One region of the Streptomyces sp. TG1A-60 genome, then DNA from elsewhere that is predicted to be linked to it. Evidence: riboswitches for the same ligand, from Rfam matches in the RefSeq annotation. Region 1 holds a riboswitch; each other region holds the start of a gene.
What was found. A riboswitch is a leader RNA that binds a small molecule or an ion and turns the genes downstream of it on or off. The one in region 1 is predicted to bind thiamine pyrophosphate.
Positions count from the first base shown of each region.

Region 2: it holds a riboswitch for thiamine pyrophosphate, as region 1 does, so the genes downstream of both, WBG99_RS09125 (thiamine ABC transporter substrate-binding protein) here and thiC (phosphomethylpyrimidine synthase ThiC) in region 1, are expected to answer to the same signal.
Region 3: it holds a riboswitch for thiamine pyrophosphate, as region 1 does, so the genes downstream of both, thiO (glycine oxidase ThiO) here and thiC (phosphomethylpyrimidine synthase ThiC) in region 1, are expected to answer to the same signal.

Region 1 is NZ_CP147520.1:4,131,244-4,138,424, reverse strand. It holds gene WBG99_RS17725 (LacI family DNA-binding transcriptional regulator) at 1-826, shown strand, start outside; gene WBG99_RS17720 (metallophosphoesterase) at 1,027-2,121, shown strand; gene WBG99_RS17715 (hypothetical protein) at 2,304-3,182, shown strand; gene thiC (phosphomethylpyrimidine synthase ThiC) at 3,445-5,271, opposite strand; TPP riboswitch at 5,266-5,422, opposite strand; gene WBG99_RS17705 (YibE/F family protein) at 5,494-6,969, shown strand; gene WBG99_RS17700 (SsgA family sporulation/cell division regulator) at 7,000-7,181, opposite strand, start outside.
Region 2 is NZ_CP147520.1:2,272,934-2,280,114, forward strand. It holds gene WBG99_RS09110 (maleylpyruvate isomerase family mycothiol-dependent enzyme) at 1-549, opposite strand, end outside; gene WBG99_RS09115 (ABC transporter ATP-binding protein) at 561-1,595, opposite strand; gene WBG99_RS09120 (iron ABC transporter permease) at 1,595-3,202, opposite strand; gene WBG99_RS09125 (thiamine ABC transporter substrate-binding protein) at 3,277-4,362, opposite strand; TPP riboswitch at 4,446-4,553, opposite strand; gene rlmN (23S rRNA (adenine(2503)-C(2))-methyltransferase RlmN) at 4,624-5,730, opposite strand; partial or broken gene WBG99_RS09135 (phosphatidate cytidylyltransferase) at 5,874-7,000, opposite strand; gene frr (ribosome recycling factor) at 7,000-7,181, opposite strand, start outside.
Region 3 is NZ_CP147520.1:6,167,345-6,174,525, forward strand. It holds gene WBG99_RS26830 (thiazole synthase) at 1-305, opposite strand, end outside; gene thiS (sulfur carrier protein ThiS) at 310-510, opposite strand; gene thiO (glycine oxidase ThiO) at 525-1,700, opposite strand; TPP riboswitch at 1,698-1,809, opposite strand; gene WBG99_RS26845 (hypothetical protein) at 1,861-2,262, shown strand; gene WBG99_RS26850 (FAD-dependent oxidoreductase) at 2,295-3,524, shown strand; gene WBG99_RS26855 (Rv2175c family DNA-binding protein) at 3,662-4,027, shown strand; gene thiE (thiamine phosphate synthase) at 4,169-4,813, shown strand; gene metF (methylenetetrahydrofolate reductase [NAD(P)H]) at 4,941-5,864, shown strand; gene WBG99_RS26870 (hypothetical protein) at 5,921-6,868, shown strand; gene WBG99_RS26875 (NAD(P)/FAD-dependent oxidoreductase) at 6,903-7,181, opposite strand, start outside.

The DNA of each region.
Region 1 (7,181 bases):
CACCTTCACCGAGTTCGCGTACTTCGCGGAAATGGCGCGGGCCGCCACCTCGGCCGCGCTCGCCCGGGGCTACGCCCTGGTCATCCTCCCCGCGACCTCGCGGCACGACGTGTGGTCGAACGTCGCCCTGGACGGCACCGTGGTCATCGACCCCTCCGACCATGACCCGGTCGTCAGCGAGCTGGTCCGCCAGGGATTACCGGTGGTCTCCGACGGCCGGCCGGCCGGCTCGCTCCCGGTCACCGCGTGGGTCGACAACGACCACGATGCCGCCGTCCTCGGCATCCTCGACCACCTGGCCGACGCGGGCGCCCGCCGGATCGGACTCCTCACGGGCACGACGACGGACACGTACACTCATCTCTCCACCACCGCATACCTGCGCTGGTGCGAGCGCGTGGGCCAGGATCCGGTGTATGAGGCCTATCCGGCGCACGATCCGTGCGCGGGAGCCGTCGCAGCCGATCGGCTGCTGGCCCGGCCGGACCGCCCGGACGCGGTCTACGGCCTCTTCGACCCGAACGGCACCGATCTGCTGGCCGCGGCCCGGCGGTACGGCCTGCGCGTCCCCGACGACCTGCTGCTCGTCTGCTGCAGCGAGTCCGCCGTGTACGCCACCACCGAGCCGCCGATCACCACGCTCTCGCTGAAGCCGCGTCGGATCGGCACGGCGGTGGTACAGCTCCTCATCGACGCCATCGAGGGGGGCGATTCTGACCAGCCGGTCGAGCAGGTGATACCGACGGAGCTGATCGTGCGGACCTCGTCCGAGCGGCGTCCACCCCGTACGACGGTCAGCCCGCCACGATCACCTGAAGCGGGTTGATGCCCGAGCTGAGGATCCGGACGGGAATCGGGCGGGGAAAGCCCCGCCCAATTCGGGAGAAAACCGCGGTGAACTGTGGTCCTGCGCCATTTCACCACCCCTGGGTCATCACATGGCGCGATCCGCATTCCTATGATGGGCGCACGACACCGCGGGCCGCTGCGACCAGGCAGTCCGATGCGGTGCAGACGCGGGCGATGGTGGTGGAGGGGTCGATGACTCAGGGGGCCGGTCAAGGACCCGAGGTGCGGACGCCGACGGTGCGCGATTTCCGCGTGCCCGCGTACGTCCACGAGGCCGGTCCGTACGGACACACCGCGCAGGCCGGCGAGACCTCCATGCCTTCCGAGGAGCCGGAGGGCTACCCCGAGGGGTACACCCCGACCCAGCGAGACCTACCGGTGATCAACCGGGGTGACACACTTCAGGTCGTGATCGACCCGGAGGCCGCGGCGGCCGAACAGCCCGCCACCCCGCCGAGTCCGCTCTTCGTCGTCGGGGACGTCCACGGCTACCTCGACGAACTTCTCGCCGCGCTCCGCGAGAAGGGCCTCGTCGACGCCGCGGGCAACTGGTCAGCGGGAACCGCCCGGCTCTGGTTCCTCGGCGACTTCACCGACCGCGGCCCCGACGGCATCGGCGTCATCGACCTCGTGATGCGCCTGTCCGCCGAGGCCGCGGCGGCCGGCGGCTACTGCAAGGCCCTCATGGGCAACCACGAGCTGCTGCTGCTCGGCGCCAAGCGATTCGGCGACACCCCCGTCAACTCCGGCGCGGGCACCGCCACCTTCCAGGCCGCCTGGCTCCTCAACGGCGGCCAGAAGACCGACATGGACCGCCTCCAGGACCACCACCTCCAGTGGATGGCCCGCCTCGACGCCATGGAGGAGGTCGACGGCCACCTTCTGGTGCACTCCGACACCACCACCTACCGCGACTACGGCGACTCCATCGAGGCGGTCAACGACACCATCCGCGAGACGATCACGCGCAACGACCCGGACGAGGTCTGGGACCTCTTCCGCAAGTTCACCCGGCGCTTCTCCTTCCGCGACGAGGGCGGCGCCGACGCCGTGCGCTCCCTGCTGGACACCTACGGCGGCACGCGCATCGTGCATGGTCACAGCCCCATTCCGTACCTCCTGGGCGAGGTCGGCTCTGAGGACGGCGAGGACGACACGGGCCCTTCGGTCGAAGGTCCGTACATCTATGCGGACGGCCTGGCCGTCGCCATGGACGGCGGCGTGACCATGGCCGGAAAGCTGCTGGTCCAGCAACTTCCGTTGAGCAGCTGAGCCTTCACGGGCAGGCGTCCTCCGTCGGAAGAGTTCGCTGGCCAGGGGCCAATTTCTTCAAACCCCCTGTCACCGCCCGCCATCACCGCTCTACCATCGGCTTATCCGTAGCAGGCTCCCCTCCGTTTCTGCCCGACGGCTCGTCAGCATGCCGAGCCACAAGCCCTACGGAGCATCGGGGGATGCACATGAACAGCGTTCCGCAGCACCTGCTCAGTGAGGACCGCCAGGAGTACGAGCGGATCCTCGGCGAGGTGCTGCGCTCCGCACCACACCGCCCGGAACTCGCCGCCGGTCTCCGGCGGCTCAACCCCGAGCAGCTGCGCACCATGGCCCTCAACGCCACGGCGCTCATCACGGCCGCCGCGGCGACCGAATACCAGTACTACGTCAAGGTCCGCTACGAGTTCCGCAGCCCGTCGACAGGCACCACGCCCGCCCGTGAGGGGACGGCGTCCGGCTCGACCGAGCCGGACGGCACCGCGGTGGGACTCGCGGCAACCATGGGTGAGGTCACCGAGGCCGCCGGCGCGGGCGCCGGTGCCATCGCCGCGGTGCTCGCGCCCGTCCTCGCCGGAACGGCCGCGGTGCTCTTCCTGCTCGTGGGGTGCGTCATGAAGGTGCTCGACCCCCAGCAAGCTATCGCCGACACCCTCCTCACCACCGGGTGGGTCTTCGGCGCGATCACGGCGGCGGCGATCCTGGTGGCCGCGGTCGCCCTCCTGCTCACCGCCCTGCGCAACAACGCCACGGCCCTCCTGGACCACGGAGCGCGCAGCGAGTTGAGCGACGAGGTGGCCCGCGCCCGGGAAGCCTGGCGCGAGGCCCTCCTGGAGCGCGGCATCCTGCCGTTCCTCCGTGATGCCCTCGCGAACCCGGGCCCGTCGGTGCTCGACGAACCGGGCCGGCAGTCCCCGCCCAGCCGCATGCCGCACCTCGGCTACGACCGCCCGAACTTCAGCAGCAGCCCGGAAAGCGGCAGCTCCGGCTCCCGCCCCAGCTTCTCCAGCCCGGATTTCACGAGCCCCGACTTCGGCAGCCCGGAGCACCAGCCCGAGTGACGCCCCGGGCTCCGGCCGCGGCCCTGCGACCACCGGACTTCGGCGGCCACCCGGTGCGCCGTCGGCCGGCGGCAGGCCCGGACTCATGGCGCCGCCGACCCGCGACGGCAGGCTCTCCCGGCAACCGGCCGGAAGAGCGCCGCTCGTCGTACGGGCACTCGGCTGCCGAGATCGAGCACGGCGGCCACGCGCCACCCTGCGCGTCGGCGCGCTCAGGGACCCGGTCCTACGCGTCGGCGCGCCAAGGGCCTGTCCGGCGGGCTTAGTCCGCCATCGGCAGATAGACGCGGTTCCCCGCCTCCGCGAACTCCTTGGACTTCTGGGCCATGCCCGCTTCGATCTCGGCCCGGGAACCGCCGTGTTCACGGCGGATGTCATGGGAGATCTTCATCGAACAGAACTTCGGGCCGCACATGGAGCAGAAGTGGGCCGTCTTGGCCGGCTCGGCCGGGAGCGTCTCGTCGTGGAACTCACGAGCCGTGTCAGGGTCGAGGGCCAGGTTGAACTGGTCCTCCCAGCGGAACTCGAAGCGGGCATCCGACAACGCGTCGTCCCACTCCTGTGCACCCGGGTGACCCTTGGCGATGTCCGCCGCGTGGGCCGCGATCTTGTAGGTGATGACGCCGGTCTTCACGTCGTCACGATCGGGCAGTCCCAGGTGTTCCTTGGGCGTGACGTAGCAGAGCATCGCAGTGCCCCACCACGCGATCATCGCGGCACCTATGCCTGAGGTGATGTGGTCGTACGCCGGCGCGACGTCCGTGGTCAGCGGGCCGAGCGTATAGAACGGAGCCTCATCGCAGATCTCCTGCTGCAGGTCGATGTTCTCCTTGATCTTGTGCATCGGGACATGGCCCGGGCCCTCGATCATGGTCTGTACGTGGAAACGCTTCGCGATCCGGTTGAGCTCCCCGAGTGTGCGCAACTCCGCGAACTGCGCCTCGTCGTTGGCGTCCGCGATAGAGCCCGGCCGCAGGCCGTCACCCAGCGAGTACGTGACGTCGTAGGCGGCGAGGATCTCGCACAGTTCCTCGAAGTTCTCGTAGAGGAACGACTCCTTGTGGTGGGCCAGGCACCAGGCCGCCATGATCGAGCCGCCGCGCGAGACTATGCCGGTCTTGCGGTTCGCGGTCAGGGGGACGTACGCCAGGCGCACGCCCGCGTGGACCGTTATGTAGTCCACGCCCTGTTCGGCCTGCTCGATGACCGTGTCCTTGTAGATCTCCCAGGTCAGTTCCTCGGCCTTGCCGTCGACCTTCTCCAGTGCCTGGTAGAGCGGCACTGTTCCGATAGGGACGGGGGAGTTGCGCAGCACCCATTCACGAGTGGTGTGGATGTTCCGCCCAGTGGACAGGTCCATGACCGTGTCGGCGCCCCAGCGGGTCGCCCAGGTCATTTTCTCGACCTCCTCCTCGATGGAGGAGGTGACCGCGGAGTTTCCGATGTTGGCGTTCACCTTCACCAGGAACCGCTTACCGATGATCATCGGCTCGATCTCCGGATGGTTCACATTCGCGGGCAGTACGGCCCTGCCTGCGGCGATCTCCTCGCGGACGACCTCCGGTGAGACGTTCTCCCGTACGGCGACGAACTCCATCTCGGGGGTGATCTCCCCGCGTCGCGCATAGGCCAACTGGGTCACCGCCTGGCCGTCACGGCTCCGGCGCGGCTGGCGCGGTCGCCCCGGGAACACCGCGTCGAGATTGCGCAGTCCACCGCGCGGCGACGTGTGCTTGATCCCATCGTCCTCGGGGCGGACGGGGCGGCCCGCGTACTCCGCGGTGTCGCCACGGGCGATGATCCAGCTCTCGCGGAGAGGGAGGAGTCCCCTCCGGACATCGGTCTCCGCTGTCGGATCGGTGTACGGGCCGGAGGTGTCGTACAGGGTGACGGACTGCCCGTTGGTGAGGTGCACCTGGCGGACCGGCACCCGTAGATCGGGGCGTGAGCCCTCGATGTACGCCTTGTGCCAGCCGATGGACTTCCCGGCCTCCAGAGCCTGTCCGCCCTGGTTCTTTTCGCCCTCGGGCGAGGCAGATGCCCCGTCCGTCTGGCTGGAGGCAGACGTGCTTGTGTCCTCGATGGTCATATGGGACCTACTCCCTACGCCGGCATTACCCGGTAACAGGTTCAGCGGTCGACGCAGCGATTTCCGCCACGCGATGTTCCACGTGAAACATCGCGTCTGCGGAGGTCAGCGCCCTCTCAGCCCGGTGCTCCGAGCTCCCGCGTGTGCAAAGGTGCCTCAACGCTAGCGGCAGATGTGGCGCGGTGAACAGTGGGCATCGCTCGTTCTTGCGATGATCGGTCGGTGACCACGACGCAGCAGCCCCCGCCTCCGCCCCCCGAGCCGCCCCATGGCCATGGTCCCGGAAACGGCCATGGGCATGGTTCCGACGGCGGCCATGGACACGGTTCCGGGGGTGGTGGCCACGGCTCCGGAGGCGGGCATGGCCACGGTGACGGACATGGCCAAGGCCCGGTCCCCGGCGGCGGGCACGGCCATTCCCACAGCCACGGTCCCGCCGCGCCCGTCTCGCAGCACCTGCGCAAGGTGATCGCGGCGGTGCTGATCCCCTTCGCGACAGCGGTCGTCGTGGGCCTCGTCGCGCTCTGGCCCAGCGGCGCCCCGGCGCACGAGCGCACCGGGGTTGGCTTCGACCGGCAAACGCAGCAGGCCACCGTCACCAAGGTCGACGAGGTCGACTGCTCGTCGGTGAACGCCTCGGGCGGCACCCCGACCGGTGACACCTCCACGGCCGAGGGCTCGTCCGCCCAGCAGCAGGCGAGCGGCACCTGTAAGAAGGCCACGGTCCGGGTCGACACCGGCCAGGACAAGGGCCGTACGTTCACGGAGATCGTTCAGCCGGACCAGTCACGGCAGTTGGAGCAGGGCCAGGAGGTCGTGGTCGCGTACGAACCCGCCGCGCCCAGGGACCTGCAGTACTCGGTCACCGACGTGAACCGGAAGGTTCCGCTGGCGCTGCTCGCCGGCATCTTCGCGCTCGCCGTCGTGGCGGTGGGCCGGCTGCGCGGTGTCATGGCCCTCGTCTCGTTGGCCGCCAGCTTCCTGCTGCTGACCCTCTTCATCCTGCCGGCCATCCTGCAGGGCTCGAATCCACTGGTCGTCGCGGTGGTCGGGGCGAGCGCCATCATGCTGATCGCGCTCTACCTGTGCCATGGCCTCTCGGCCCGCACATCGGTGGCGGTGCTCGGCACGTTGATCTCCCTGGTGCTGATCGGTGTGCTGGGCTCGATGTTCATCGGCTGGGCCCATCTGACCGGCAACACGGACGACAACACCGGTCTGATCCACGGGCTGTACCCGACGATCGACATGAGCGGTCTGTTGCTCGCGGGCGTCATCATCGGTTCACTCGGTGTGCTCGACGACGTGACGGTCACCCAGACGTCGGCGGTCTGGGAGCTGCACGAGGCCAATCCGTCGATGGGCTGGCGCGGACTGTACCGCGCGGGCATCCGGATCGGCCGGGACCACATCGCCTCGGTGGTCAACACCCTCGTCCTCGCCTACGCCGGTGCCGCGCTGCCGCTGCTGCTGCTCTTCTCGATCGCGCAGAGCAGTGTCGGCACGGTCGCCAACAGCGAGCTGGTCGCCGAGGAGATCGTGCGTACGCTCGTCGGCTCGATCGGCCTGGTGGCGTCGGTTCCGGTGACCACCGCGCTGGCCGCCCTGGTCGTCTCGGCCGACCGCCCCGGGACCCCGGAAGCGACGGCGGTGCCCGCTCCGGCACGCGGTGGAAAGGGCCGCCGCCGCAAGCGCTGAAGCGTTACGGCACCCCGATGCCGCAGCCGTTCAGCCCGCGCTCTGTTCCTCCGCCAAGATGCGGTCCAGGGCCTCGTCGAGCAGTGTGTCGAAGTCCGCGAGGGAACGCTCCTGCCCCAGCGGCACGAGCTTGTCCGTACGGTCCAGGAAGGCCACGAGCGGCGCCGTGCCGACCCGGAACACCGCCTGGTCGGTGCCCACTTGTAGCCGGA
Region 2 (7,181 bases), 1.9 Mb from region 1:
CGCCTCGTCGTGCGGCATGGTCCGCTGGACGAACTCGACGATCTCCAGCCACTCGTCGATCGCGTCGGCGGCGATCTCCGGCGCCACCTCGACCGGCCGTCCCACGGTGAGCGCGGCGTCGGCGCCGTGGATGACCTGTTCATGGGCCATCCGGCGGGCCCAGAACCCCGCGCTCCGCTCCCACCCCCACGACCACACCGGCGCCTTTGGCCCCGCCTCACGCAGCGTGGCGACGATGGTCGCGCCGGTCTCCGCGAGCCACGCGTCCAGCGCGGCGGGGTCCCCCTGCTTCTCGGGGCCCTCGCAGAGCGGGACGTCCGACTCGGGCACCTCTTCCTTCGACCGGGTCCGTACGTTCAGTTCGACCCAGCGCAGGGCGCCGCCGGTGTGGCGTATCAGCTCTTCCAGTGACCAGTCGGGACAGGTCGGCACGGTCGCCGACAGATCGGCGCCGGAGGTCACGATGTCCCTCAACCGCCGTACCTGGAACTCGATCTCGGTGCAGTAGCGGTCGTGCCGGACTCGGGGTTCTTGCCTGCTCATGGTCATGGTGCCGCACCTTATGCGGCCGGACCGCCCTCCAGCACGACGATTTCGGCCGCGTCGAAGCTCACGCCGACCTCGTCCCCGGGCTCCGGCGCGTCCCGCAGGGCGCACGCCGCCTCCAAACGCGGCGCATCCCCCGGCTGAAGGTGCACGGCGACATGGGTGCCCCGGAAGGTGCGCGCGGCCACGGTGCAGCGCAGCCCGTCGGCCGCGTCGACCAGCCGTACCCCGGCGGCCCGGACCAGGAGCGCGCACGGCCCCTGCGGTGCGCCCTCCGGCACCGGCACCTTGCCCCACGGGGTGTCCGCGGCCTGCCCGGCCACCGTCGCGTCGACCACGTTGTCGAAGCCGAGGAAGCGAGCCACGAACTCGTTCACGGGCCGCTGCCAGACCTCAAGGGGCGTGCCGGACTGGGCGATCCGGCCGTCCCGCATCACCACGACCCGGCCGGCCAGCGCGAACGCCTCACCCTGGTCGTGCGTGACCGCCAGCACGGTGGTGCCCAACACCCCGAACAGCTCCCGCAGTTCGACGACGAGCCGCTCCCGCAGCGAGCGGTCCAGCTGACCGAGGGGTTCGTCGAGCATCAGCAGCCGGGGGCGCGGGGCGAGGGCGCGGGCCAGCGCGACCCGCTGCTGCTCACCGCCGGACAGCTCTCCGACCCGCCGGCGCGCGGCCCCGGGCAGCCCCACCAGCTCCAGCAACTCCCTCACCCGTCCGGCCCGTTCGTCCTTCGCGGCCCCGCGCATACGAGGCCCGAAGGCGACGTTGCCGGCCACGTCCCGCTGCGGGAAGAGCTGGTGGTCCTGGAACATCAGGCCGACGCCACGCTGGTGCGCGGGCACGCCCGACTGGTCCCGGCCGTCGAGCAGCACCCGCCCGCCGTCGAGGGGTTGGAGCCCGGCGACCACCCGCAGCAGCGTCGACTTGCCACTGCCACTGGGCCCCAGCACACACACGACCTCGTGCTCCGCGACCTCCAGGTCGACCGCGTCGAGCACGGGCCGCCCGTCGAACCGTACGGTCGCCTCCGCAAGCCTGAGCAACATCAGAACTCCCCCGTGCGATCGGTACGGAGTCGTTCCAGCACCAGCAGGGCCACCGCGCACACCACCATCAGAATCGTCGAAAGGGCCATGGCCTGGCCGTAGTTGAGGTCCCCGGGCCGGCCGAGCAGCCGTGCCACGGCGACCGGCAGCGTCGGGTTGTCGGCGCGCGCGATGAACACGGTCGCCCCGAACTCCCCGAGCGACACGGCGAAGGCGAACCCGGCGGCGATCAGCAGCGCCCGCCGCACCATCGGCAGGTCGACCTCGCGCCACACCCGCCAGGGCGACGCCCCGAGCACGGCCGCCGCCTCCCGCAGCCGCTCGTCCACCGCCCGCAGCACGGGCAGCATGGTCCGTACGACGAAGGGGACGCCCACCAGTGCCTGGGCGAGCGGCACCAGGATCCAGGACGACCGCAGGTCCAGCGGCGGCTCGTCCAGCGCGATCAGGAACCCGAAGCCGACGGTCACCGCGGACACCCCGAGCGGCAGCATGAGCAGCGCGTCGAAGCCCCTGACGAGCCGGCCGGCCCGCCGGGTGAGCGCGGCGGCGGAGAGGGAGCCGATCAGCAGGGCGATGGCGGTCGCGGCCAGCGCGTAGCTGAGCGAGTTGCCGACCGCCTCGATCGGCGCCACCAGGAAGATCCCGCTGTCGTCACCGGTCAGCGCCTTGTAGTAGCCGAATCCCGGCGCGTCGAGCGACCGCTCCACCAGCACGCCCAGCGGCAGCAGAATCAGCACCACGACGGTGGCGAGGACCATGCCCAGCAACGCCCACTGTCCCGCCCCGCGTGGCTTCCGGGCCGTGAGCGACGCGTCCCCCAGCCGCAGCGCGCTCTCCCGCCGCCGTACGGTCCAGGCGTGCACGACGAGGACCAGAGCGACCGCGACGAACTGCACGAGCGTCAGCACGGCGGCCGTCGCCAGGTCGAAGATCTCCGAGGTCTGCCGGTAGATCTCCACTTCGAGCGTCGAGAAGGTCGGCCCACCGAGAACCTGCACCACCCCGAACGAGGTGAAGGTGAAGAGGAACACCATCAGCGTGGCGGCGGCCACGGCGGGCCCGAGCGCCGGGAGCGTCACCTTCCGCCAGGCCGCGAGCGGGGACGCCCCGAGCATCCGCGCGGCCTCCTCCTGCCGGGGGTCGAGCTGCGCCCAGAGGCCGCCCACCGTCCGTACGACGACGGCGTAGTTGAAGAACACATGCGCGAGCAGGATCGCCCAGACCGTCGTGTCCAGACGTACGCCCCACAGGTCGTCGAACATCCCGCCACGCCCGACCAGCGCCAGGAACGCCGTGCCGACGACCACGGTGGGCAGCACGAACGGCACGGTGACGACCGCCCGCAGGATGTCCTTGCCCCTGAAATCGAAGCGCGCGAAGACATACGCGCCAGGGAGCGCGATCAGCAGCGTGAGCGCGGTCGAGACGAGCGCCTGCCAGGTGGTGAACCACAGCACGTGCCGGATCCCGGAGTCCCCCAGCACCTCCGCGATCCGCCCGAACCGCCAGCCCCCGCCTTCCCCTTCGGCCTTCAGCCCCCGTGCGACGATCGCGGCGACGGGATAGGCGAAGAACACCGCGAAGAAAACGACGGGCAGGACCATGAGCCCGAGCCGCGCCGCGCTGCCTGTGCGGGCCCTCCGCCGAGGGGCCTTCGCCGCCTCGGCAGGTGTCCCGGTTACTTCAGTACGAGCGAGGTCCACGACTTGACCCACTGGTCACGCTTCTCGGCGATCTTCTCCGGCGCCATGGTCTCGGGGTCCTTCGCCGCGGGCCCGTACTCGGTGAACTCGGCGGGCACGGACGCCCCCTCGACCACCGGGTACACGAACATGTTGAGCGGCATGTCCTCCTGGAACTCCTTCGAGATCAGGAAGTCGATCAGCGCCTTGCCGCCCTCGGCGTTCTTCGCGTTGCTCAGCAGCCCCGCGAACTCGATCTGCCGGAAACAGGTGCCGGTCGCGACCCCGGTCGGCGCGGTCTTCGGGCGCGGGTCCGCGTAGACGACCTCGGCGGGCGGCGAGGAGGCGTACGACACGACGAGGGGCCGGTCGCCCCCGGCCTTCTTGCCGTCCGTCGAACCGGAGAACTCCTGGTAGTACGCCTGTTCCCAGCCGTCGACGACCTTCACACCGTTGGCCTTGAGCTTCTGCCAGTATCCCTCCCATCCCTCGTCGCCGTACTTCGCGGCCGTACCGAGGACGAATCCGAGTCCGGGCGAGGATGTGGAGGCGTTCTCGGTGACGAGGAGATCCTTGTACTCGGGCTCGACCAGATCGTCGAACGTCTGCGGCGGATCGATCTTGTGCTCGGTGAAGTACGCCTTGTCGTAGTTGACGCAGATGTCACCGGAGTCGACGGGCGTCACCCGGTGCTCGTCCTTGTCGAGCTGGTACTCGGCGCCGACCTTGTCGAGGCCCTTCGCCTCATACGGCTGGAAGAGGCCGTTGTCGAGCGCGCGCGACAGCAGCGTGTTGTCGACGCCGAAGAAGACGTCGCCCTGCGGGTTGTCCTTGGTCAGGATCGCCTGGTTCACGGCCTGGCCGGCGTCACCGCTCTTGAGGACCTTGACCTTGTAGCCGGACTCCTTCTCGAACGCCTTCAGCACGTCCTTGGAGTAGGCGAAGGAGCCGTGGCTGACGAGGGTGACGGTCTTGGAATCGGTGCCACCGTCGCTGCCACCCGATCCGGACGACCCGCACGCCGACAGAGTGACCAGGCCCAGCCCGACGACCAGGACCGTTGCCTTCTTGGTGATGCCCACTGACTTGATTCCTCCTGGGGGTGACCAGGAAGAGACGCGGCCCTGCCCGGGATCCCGAAGGGTTCCCGCGCAGGGCGCAACAGCTTGAGTGATGACCGAACTTCCTACCCAGAATGACCTGGGCGAGGTTCAGAGGGTCTGCGGCCTGGTTGCCGCACTCTCAGCGCTGTGGCGCTCCCCTGTCGGAATATGAAGATGTGTACGAAGGTCAGAGTACCCCGTGGCCGGATCCTGACTCCCGCCCGGTGGCCGGCACTCCGCCTACCTCTCGGTGGCCGCCAGTTGCCCGCACGCCCCGTCGATCTCCTGCCCCCGGGTGTCCCGGACGGTCACCGGCACACCGTGCGCGGCGATGGCGTCGACGAACGCCTTCTCGTCCTCGGGACGGGAGGCGGTCCACTTGGAGCCCGGCGTCGGGTTGAGCGGGATGAGGTTGACGTGCACGGGCCTGCCCTTGAGCAGCCGGCCCAGCCGGTCACCGCGCCACGCCTGGTCGTTGATGTCCCGGATGAGTGCGTACTCGATGGACAGCCGCCGCCCGGACCTGGCCGCGTACTCCCACCCGGCGTCCAGGACCTCGCGCACCTTCCACCGCGTGTTCACCGGTACGAGCGTGTCCCGCAGCTCGTCGTCCGGCGCGTGCAGCGAGATCGCGAGCCGGCACTTGAAGCCCTCGTCCGCGAACCGGTGGATGGCCGGCACGAGCCCGACCGTCGACACGGTGATCCCCCGCTGCGAGAGCCCGAGCCCGTCCGGCTCGGGATCGGTGAGCCGGCGGATGGCCCCGACGACGCGGTTGTAGTTGGCGAGCGGCTCACCCATCCCCATGAAGACGATGTTGGAGAGCCGCGCGGGCCCACCCGGGATCTCCCCGTCCCGCAGCGCCCGCATCCCGTCGACGATCTGATGGACGATCTCGGCGGTGGACAGATTCCGGTCCAGCCCGGCCTGCCCGGTGGCGCAGAAGGGACAGTTCATCCCGCACCCGGCCTGCGAACTGATGCACATGGTGACCCGGTCCGGGTACCGCATCAGCACCGACTCGACGAGCGTCCCGTCGAACAGCCGCCACAGCGTCTTCCGCGTAGTCTCCTGGTCGGTCGACAGATGCCGCACGACCGTCATCAGCTCCGGAAGCAATGCCTCCCGCAGCTTCGTGCGCGCACCCGCGGGGATGTCGGTCCACTGTTCCGGGTCGTGCGCGTACCGCGCGAAGTAGTGCTGCGACAGCTGCTTGGCGCGAAACGGCTTCTCCCCGACCGCGGCAACAGCCTCCTTACGCTCCGCAGGCGTGAGATCAGCGAGATGCCGCGGCGGCTTCTTGGCTCCGCGGGGGGCGACGAAAGTGAGTTCTCCGGGTGCAGGCATAACCCTCCCAGTGTCGCAGATCAACTCTGGTGGCCCAGGCCACAGCGTGCCAGGGGCCGACTGCCCCGGAGTTCACGCCAGTGGGCCCCGTCCCGGCGAACCGGGGCGGGGCCCACACGCGTCACGTACGCATCGCCGACCGGTCAGCCGGAGCCCACGAACAGCACCAGGAGCAGCCAGACCACCGGAGCGGTCGGGAGGAGGGAGTCCAGGCGGTCCATGATGCCGCCGTGGCCCGGCAGCAGGGTGCCCATGTCCTTGATGCCGAGATCCCGTTTGATCATGGACTCGCCGAGGTCGCCCAGCGTGGCGCTGGCGGCGACGGCGAGGCCGAGGAGCAGGCCCTGCCACCAGATGCCGTCGTCGATGACGAACTGCATGAGCAGCGCGCCCGCGGCCATGGCGAAGGCGACCGCGCCGAGCAGACCCTCGCGGGTCTTGCCGGGGCTGATGCGGGGCGCGAGCTTGTGCTTGCCGAAGCGCCAGCCGACGGCGTACGCGCCCGTGTCGCTGACGACGGTCAGCACCAGGAACACGAGGACCCGCCGCGGCCCGTCGTCGGCGGTGAGCATGAGCGCGACGAACGTGGCCAGGAACGGCACGTAGAAGGCCGCGAAGACCCCTGCCGTGACGTCCTTGAGGTAGTTCTCCGGCGGTTCCGTCATCCGCCAGACGAGCACGGCGAGCGCGGTGAGCGCCATGGCCACCCACGCGCCCTCGGGCCCGCGTACGTACCCGGCGACGACCATGGCGGCCCCGCCGACCGCGAGCGGCACGAGGGGCGCCTTGATGCCCCTGCGTTCCTGCAGGCGGGAGGTGAGCTCCCACAGCCCCACCACCACGGCGACCACTATCACGCCGACGAAGGCCGCCTTGACGATGAACAGCGACGCGACGATGACCACGCCGAGCCCGACGCCGACTCCTATGGCGGCACTCAGGTCACGGCCCGCGCTCTTCTTCTGCGGGGCGGGTTGCGGGGCGTCGGGCATGGGATCCGGCTTCTGCGGCGCCCCCCCGTGGGGACGCGCCGACGGCGTCTCGTCGCGGAACGGGGGCCGCCCTCCCGGGCGGCCCCCCGGTCGTCGTCCTGGTTCCCGCCATGCGAGGGTACATCGGGCACGATGGGCATGGCCTGAGTCTGCATCGGACGCTGGTCCTCGGACGCATCGTACGTGGGACCCGCCGGGGCGTGCCCCTGGACAGGTCCCCGGTCGGTCGGCGCCCAGTACCCGGCTTGTGGCGGCGCCCCCCAGGAAGAGTCGTTCATCAGACCTCGAGGAGCTCCGCTTCCTTGTGCTTGAGCAGCTCGTCCACCTGAGCGACGTACTTCGCGGTGGTGTCGTCGAGCTCCTTCTCCGCACGACGGCCCTCGTCCTCACCGACCTCGCCGTCCTTGACGAGCTTGTCGATCGCGTCCTTGGCCTTGCGGCGAACAGAGCGGATGGACA
Region 3 (7,181 bases), 2.0 Mb from region 1:
ATGACCTCCAGCTTGACCAGCGAGGTGCCGAGCGCCTCGCGCGCGAGGCGGGCGGTCAGCACGGCCTCGCCCGCCGTGAAACAGCCGGCCGTGTTGGGCAGCACCCGGATGTCGAGCCGGTCGAGCACGGACAGGACCGAGCCGTGCACCGAGGTGTTCACCCGGCGCATCGCGACCGTCGTCAGCTCCGTGCCGGAGGCCATCAGCGCGCGCTCCAGGACGTCGAGGCCGGTGGCGCCGCCGGTGCCCATGATCAGGCGGGACGAGTAGGTCGTACCGCCGAGGACGAAGGGGTCGTCTGCCATGGGATCAGCCTCCTTGGACGGCGGTGAGGACCTCGACGCGGTCCCCCTCGGAGAGAGCGGTGGACGCCCACCGCGCGCGCGGGACGACGGTTTCGTTGAGCGCGGCGGCGACCCCGGAGGGGGACGCGGTGAGCGTCCGCACCAGCGCGTCCAGGGCGGTGCCCGCGGCGATCTGCCGCCGCTCTCCGTTGACGAGGACGCCCAGCGTCCCGGTGGCGCTCATACGGGCTGCTCCACGAGTGTGCGGGACGCGCCGGCGCGGAACCGCAGCGGCGTGAAGTCGCGGGCCTCCTGCGGCAGCTCGCCGCTGGTCAGGGCGTACGCCATGACGTCGCCGGTGACCGGGGTGAGGAGCACCCCGTTGCGGTAGTGGCCCGTGGCGAGGAGCAGGCCGTCGAGTTCGGTGGGGCCGAGGAGCGGCGCGTTGTCGGGGGAGGCGGGACGCAGTCCCGCGCGGGTCTCGGTGAGCGGGAGCTCGGTGATCCCGGGGACGAGTTCATGGGCGTCGCGCAGCAGTTCGTACACCCCGCCCGCGGTGACCGTCGTGTCCCAGCCCTGCTCCTCGCTGGTCGCGCCGACGACGAGTTCGCCGTTCTCGCGCGGCACCAGGTAGACGTGGCTGCCGCGGACCACGGCCCGCACGGTCCGGCTCAGGAAAGGCGCGTACGGCTTCGGCACGGTCAGCCGCAGCACCTGCCCCTTGACCGGCCGCACCGGCGGCAGCACCTCGGCCGGCACCCCGGGGAGCCGCCCGCTGAGGCTGCCCGCGGCGAGGACGACCTGCCCGGAGGCCAGCTGGTCACCGTCGCCGGCCCGAACCCCGGCGGCCCGCTCCCGGACCACCGACAGCTCCTCGGCCCAGGCCCGGTGGAACGCCACCCCGGCGCGCTCGCAGGCCGTGACGAGGGCCCTGGAGAGCCGCCTCGGGTCGATCTGATGGTCCCCGTCGACGCGCAGCCCGCCGCGCACGCCCGGCGCGAGCATCGGCTCCAGACGGCGGCATTCGCGGCCGCTGAGCCACTCCGACGCGAGGCCCGACCGGTAGTGCAGGGCGTGCAGTTCCCGCAGATGGGCGCGGTCGTCGGCGTCCAACGCGACGGCGAGCGTGCCGGACCGGCGGTAGCCGAGGTCGAGGCCGGTCGCCTCCGTCAGCTCGGCTGCGAAGTCCGGATAGCGCCGCGCGGACTCCAGGTTGAGCCCCAGCAGCGTCTGTTCGCCGTAGTGCAGCTCGGTGACCGCGGCGAGCATCCCGGCCGCCACCTGGGCGGCACCGCCACCGGGCTCGGGGTCCACCACGGCCGTGGCGAACCCGCGCTGCGCGGCCCGCCAGGCCGTCACCAGCCCGATGACGCCGCCCCCCACGACGAGGACGTCTGACGTGTGCGTACGCGACATGGGCGTCCAGCCCCTCCCTTCGCCGGCATGACCCGGATCAGGTTCGTACGGTCGGAGGCCGCCAGCCTCCCTCTCAGCCCGGTGCGTCCGGGCTCCCGCGAGTGCTTACGCTGGCCACCCTAGCCCGGTACCGCACGCCTCGGTAAGGGAGCCTCCGCGTATGCCCCGCTCGCTCGACGGTCTCGTCCTCGCCCCGGTCGCGGACCAGGCCCCAGGCCAGGTGGGCACCCGCACCCGGTTCGCGTACCACGAGAAGGACGGCGAGATCTGGGCCGCGTACGCGGGCGGCGACGTCGTACGCGGTCACCTCGTCGGCACCCGCGAGGGCGACCGGCTGGACTTCCGGTACGTGCAGCTGAAGAGCGACGGGACCACCGCGTCCGGGCACTGCGTGTCCCTGGTCGTCGAACTGCCCGACGGACGGGTCCGCCTGGAGGAGACCTGGGAGTGGGAGTCGCAGCCGGGCAGCGGGACGAGCGTGGTGGAACAGGTGGAACAGGTGGAACAGGTCGACGAGACTGTGGGCGGACTCACAGAGAGCGACCGCCGGCCCACCGGCTGACTGACTGACTGTCAGGTGTCTATGGTGAGCTGGTGAGCGAGCAGACGCAGCACAGGGGCGGCCCGGCGGCGCGGCGCGTGGTCGTCGTGGGCGCGGGGATGGCCGGGGTACAGACCGCGGTGGCCCTGCGCGAACAGGGCTTCGACGGCGATGTGACACTGATCGGCGCCGAGCCCCACCAGCCGTACGACCGGCCGCCGCTGTCCAAGGCCGTGCTGCTCGGCAAGTCCGAGGGCTCCGCCTTCGACGTCGACTTCGAGGCGCTCGGCATCGAACTCCGGCTGGGCCGCGAAGTGGCGGGCCTGCGCCCCGCCGACCACGAACTCGACACGCCCACCGGCCCCGTCCCGTACGACGTCCTGGTCCTCGCCACCGGCGCCGAACCGATCCGTCTGCCGGGCGCCGAGGGCGTGCCCGGGGTGCACCTGCTGCGTACCCTGGACGACGCCGAGCGGCTGCGGCCCGTGCTGGCCCGGCAGCACGACATCGTGGTCGTGGGCGCGGGCTGGATCGGCGCCGAGTTCGCCACGGCCGCGCGCGAGGCGGGCTGCGCGGTGACGGTCGTCGAGGCGGCCGACCGCCCGCTCGCGGGCGCGCTCCCCGCCGAGGTGGCCGCGCCGATGACCGCCTGGTACGCCGACAGCGGCACCACCCTGCGCACCCACGCGCGCGTGGAACGCGTCGAGCCCGGGACGGTGATCCTGGACGACGGCACCCGGGTGCCCGCCGGTGCCGTGGTCGTCGGCATCGGCGCGCGCCCGGCGACGGCCTGGCTGACGGGCTCGGGCATCGAGCTGGGCGCCCACGGCGAGGTGGTGGCCGACGACCACCTGCGCGCCTCCGCGCGGGATGTCTACGCGGTCGGCGACTGCGCCTCCTTCCCTTCGGGAAGGTACGGCCGACGTCTCCTCGTCCACCACTGGGACAACGCCCTCCAGGGCCCCCGCACGGTCGCCGCGAACATCCTCGGCGAGACCCCCGAGACCTACGACCCGGTCCCGTACTTCTGGTCCGAGCAGTTCAGCCGCTTCGTCCAGTACGCCGGCCACCACGCCTGTGCCGACACCACCCTCTGGCGCGGCGACCCCACCGGCGCGGCCTGGACCGTCTGCTGGCTCCGCGCCTCCCGCCTCGTCGCCCTCCTCGCCGTGGGCCGTCCCCGCGACCTGGCCCAGGGCCGCCGCCTGATCGAGGCGGGCACGCCGATGAACCCGGAGCTGCTGACGGACCCGGCGAGACCGCTGAAGGCGGCGACGGCGTAGCGCGGGCACGTCTTCCCCGTGGCCGCCCTCTCCGCCTCCTTCCGGCGTTCCTTCGCCGGGGGCGGAGCACCCCGGTCGGCCCCCGCCGGAGGCGGCTCGGCTACCCAGTGTCAGTCCCAGATGGCAGTCTTGGTGACGTGACCGAGATTGACGCAAAGATCGATGCTCTCGTCCCCGCGTGGCTGACCCTCCCCGACATCGCAGAGATGCTGGACGTCGAGGTGACGCGCGTGCGGCAGCTGGTGAAGGAAGGCCAGCTCATCGCCGTACGCCGTGGTGAGAACCGCGCGCTGCACGTCCCCGCCGCCTTCATCGACGGGGACCGGGTGGTCAAGGGCCTGTCCGGCACCCTGACCCTGCTGAGGGACGACGGCTTCACCGACGAAGAGATGCTGGAGTGGCTCTTCACTCCGGACCCCAGCCTGCCCGGCACCCCGGCCCAGGCCCTGAGCGAGAATCGCGGCACGGAGGTGAAGCGCCGCGCCCAGGCGCTCGCCGTCTGACCGGGGACACCTGACACCTGACATATCCGAAACACCGCGACACCTGGAACAGCCGCCTGTGCGGTGTACGGGAGCCGGGCCCGCGAGGGGCGCGGTCCCCGTACACCGCACCGACACCGCTCCGCCACGGGGGACTCTCGCATGCCCGACACCGCCGCACACCTCGCCGACGCCCGGCTCTACCTCTGCACGGACGCCCGCAAGCGCCAGGGCGACCTCCCGCAGTTCCTGGACGCGGTCCTGGGCGGCGGCGTGGACATCGTGCAGCTGCGCGACAAGGGCATGGAGGCCGCCGAGGAACTGGAACACCTCCAGCTCCTCGCGGACGCGTGCCGCCGGCACGGGAGGCTGCTCGCCGTCAACGACCGCGCGGACGTCGCCCACGCCGTCGGTGCGGACGTCCTGCACCTCGGTCAGGGCGACCTTCCGGTCCCCGCCGCCCGCGCGATCCTCGGTGCGGACGTCCTCATCGGCCGCTCCACGCACGCCGAGGCGGAGGCCTCGGCCGCGGCCGTCCAGGAAGGCGTGGACTACTTCTGCACGGGCCCCTGCTGGCCCACCCCCACCAAGCCCGGCCGCCACGCCCCCGGCCTGGACCTCGTGCGGTACACCGCGGCCCTCGGCACCGACCGCCCCTGGTTCGCCATCGGCGGCATCGACCTCGGCAACCTCGACGAGGTCGTCGAGGCGGGCGCCCGCAGGGCCGTCGTCGTCCGGGCGATCACGCTGGCCGACGACCCCGGAGCCGCGGCAGCGGAGTTCGCCAAGCGGCTGCGCGCCCTCTAGTGCCACGGCACCAGCGTGCCCCCCGCTCCCGGCCGCCTGCGTCCAAGGCGTGGACAACAGATCGGCAAAACGGTCAAAACGCCCTGCTCTGGTTGGGGGACGGTCCTGACCTGGCTAACCTGCCGATATGGCCCTAGGAACCGCTTCCACCAGGACTGATCGCGCACGCACCGTGCGTGACATGCTCGCCACGGGCAAGACCACGTACTCGTTCGAGTTCTGGGCACCCAAGACCGAGAAGGGCGAGCGGAACCTGTGGAACGCCCTCCGCAGGATCGAGGCGATCGCGCCCAGCTTCGTCTCCGTGACGTACGGCGCCGGCGGCTCCACCCGGGCCGGCACGGTGAAGGCGACCGAGCAGATCGCCGCCGACACCACCCTCACCCCGGTCGCCCACCTCACCGCGGTCAGCCACTCCATCGCCGAGCTGCGCAACATCATCGGCCAGTACGCGGACGCCGGGATCCGCAACATGCTCGCGGTCCGCGGCGACCCGCCCGGCGATCCCATGGGCGAGTGGGTATCGCATCCGCAGGGCCTGACGTACGCCGCCGAACTCGTCCAACTCATCAAGGAATCGGGCGACTTCTGCGTAGGTGTCGCGGCCTTCCCGGAGATGCACCCGCGCTCCGCCGACTGGGACAGCGACGTGGCGCGCTTCGTCGACAAGTGCCGGGCCGGCGCCGACTACGCGATCACGCAGATGTTCTTCCACCCGGACTCGTACCTGCGTCTGAGGGACGCGGTGGCGAGCGCCGGCTGTGACACCCCCGTCATCCCCGAGGTCATGCCGGTCACCAGTGTGAAGATGCTGGAACGGTTGCCTCAGCTCAGCAACGCTGCCATCCCGAACGTCCTGAAAGAGCGGATCGTCACAGCCAAAGACGATCCGGTCGCTGTACGCTCCATTGGCATCGAGTTCGCCACGGAGTTCTGCGCGAGGCTGCTGGACGAGGGAGTCCCCGGACTTCACTTCATCACCCTGAACAACTCCACCGCGACTCTGGAAATCTACGAGAACCTGGGCCTGCACCATCCGCCACGGGCCTAGACCGGTCGCACTCGCGTACGACACACTGCGGAGCGGCTACAGGGAGAGGGGCGTACATGGGCTGGACGGTCCTCTACATCGCGTTCGGCGTCGTCGCGTTGTGGCTGCTGGGTGAGGTGCTGCTGCAGTACAAGGCGCGGCTGCGCTGGCGGTTGCTCGCCTTCGCCGGTTTCCTCGGTGTCGTCCTCGGTGTACTGATCCCCAACGTGTTCGTCATCGCGCTGGGCGCGGTCGGGTTCGCGATCGGGCAGACCTTTGTGACGCTGTCGTTCCGCCGTGGTTTCGAGGCCGGCTGGGCCGTCCGCCCGCGTCCCGGTGAGGGCGAGGACGGCGGCAGGAGCGCCAAGGCCGGCAAGAAGCGGCGGCGCGGCGAACCGGAGCAGGACCCGGCCCTGGATGCCGCCGACCCGGAGACCGTGGCTGCCGGAACATACCGCCAGACCGAGGACCCTTTCGGCCACGACGACCACGGCGACCACGACGACGACGTGTTCGTCCGCCCGCAGTCCACGCCCTCTCCCTCCACGACCGGGGCGAGCACCGTCTACTCCCCGGAGCCCCTGCCCGACGACACCAGCTCGTACGGTGTCTACGGCGACGACAACGCCTACGCCGACGGGCGGCCCCACGCGAGCGCCGACCAGTCCGCCCAGGACGAGGCCTTCGCCTACTACGGGTACGACCAGCAGAGTTACGGCTACGACCCGGCCCAGCAGCAGTACGCCGCCTACTCCGACCCGTACATCGGCACGCAGACCTACGACGCCACCGCCTCGTACGACCAGTCCTACGGCCAGCAGGGATACGGTCAACAGGGCTACGGCCAGGACCAGTACGGCAACGGCGCGTACGGGGGCGACACCCCGCCCGGCGGTGTCTGGGTCCCGCAGCAGCGCAACACCGACGACCCCTTCGGCTCGGACCTCCCGGCGGACCAGCAGTACCCGTACCAGGGGAACGGCAACGGCGGGAACGGGTTCGACGAGCAGCAGTACCGTTTCTGAACCGCCGCCGGGGCCCCGCGCGAGCCCCGGCGTCTCACTGTGAGCCGCGGAAGTCCGGTCCCTCCACGATCAGTCCGGCCACCAGCGCGCCCGACATGCCCGCGTGCGGAAGCCCGCCGCCGGGGTGGGACCAGCCGCCGACCAGGTACAGACCCGGGAAACGGGCCGCGTTGGACGGGTGCAGGAAACGGCCGTCGGCCGCGGCGAGCGCCGGCGGCGGGACGGCCCCGTGCTCGGCACCCGTCTCCCGGGCGGTGTCGGCCGGGGTGCGCACCTCGCGCCAGAGCAGCCGCTCCCGCAGGCCGGGCACGGC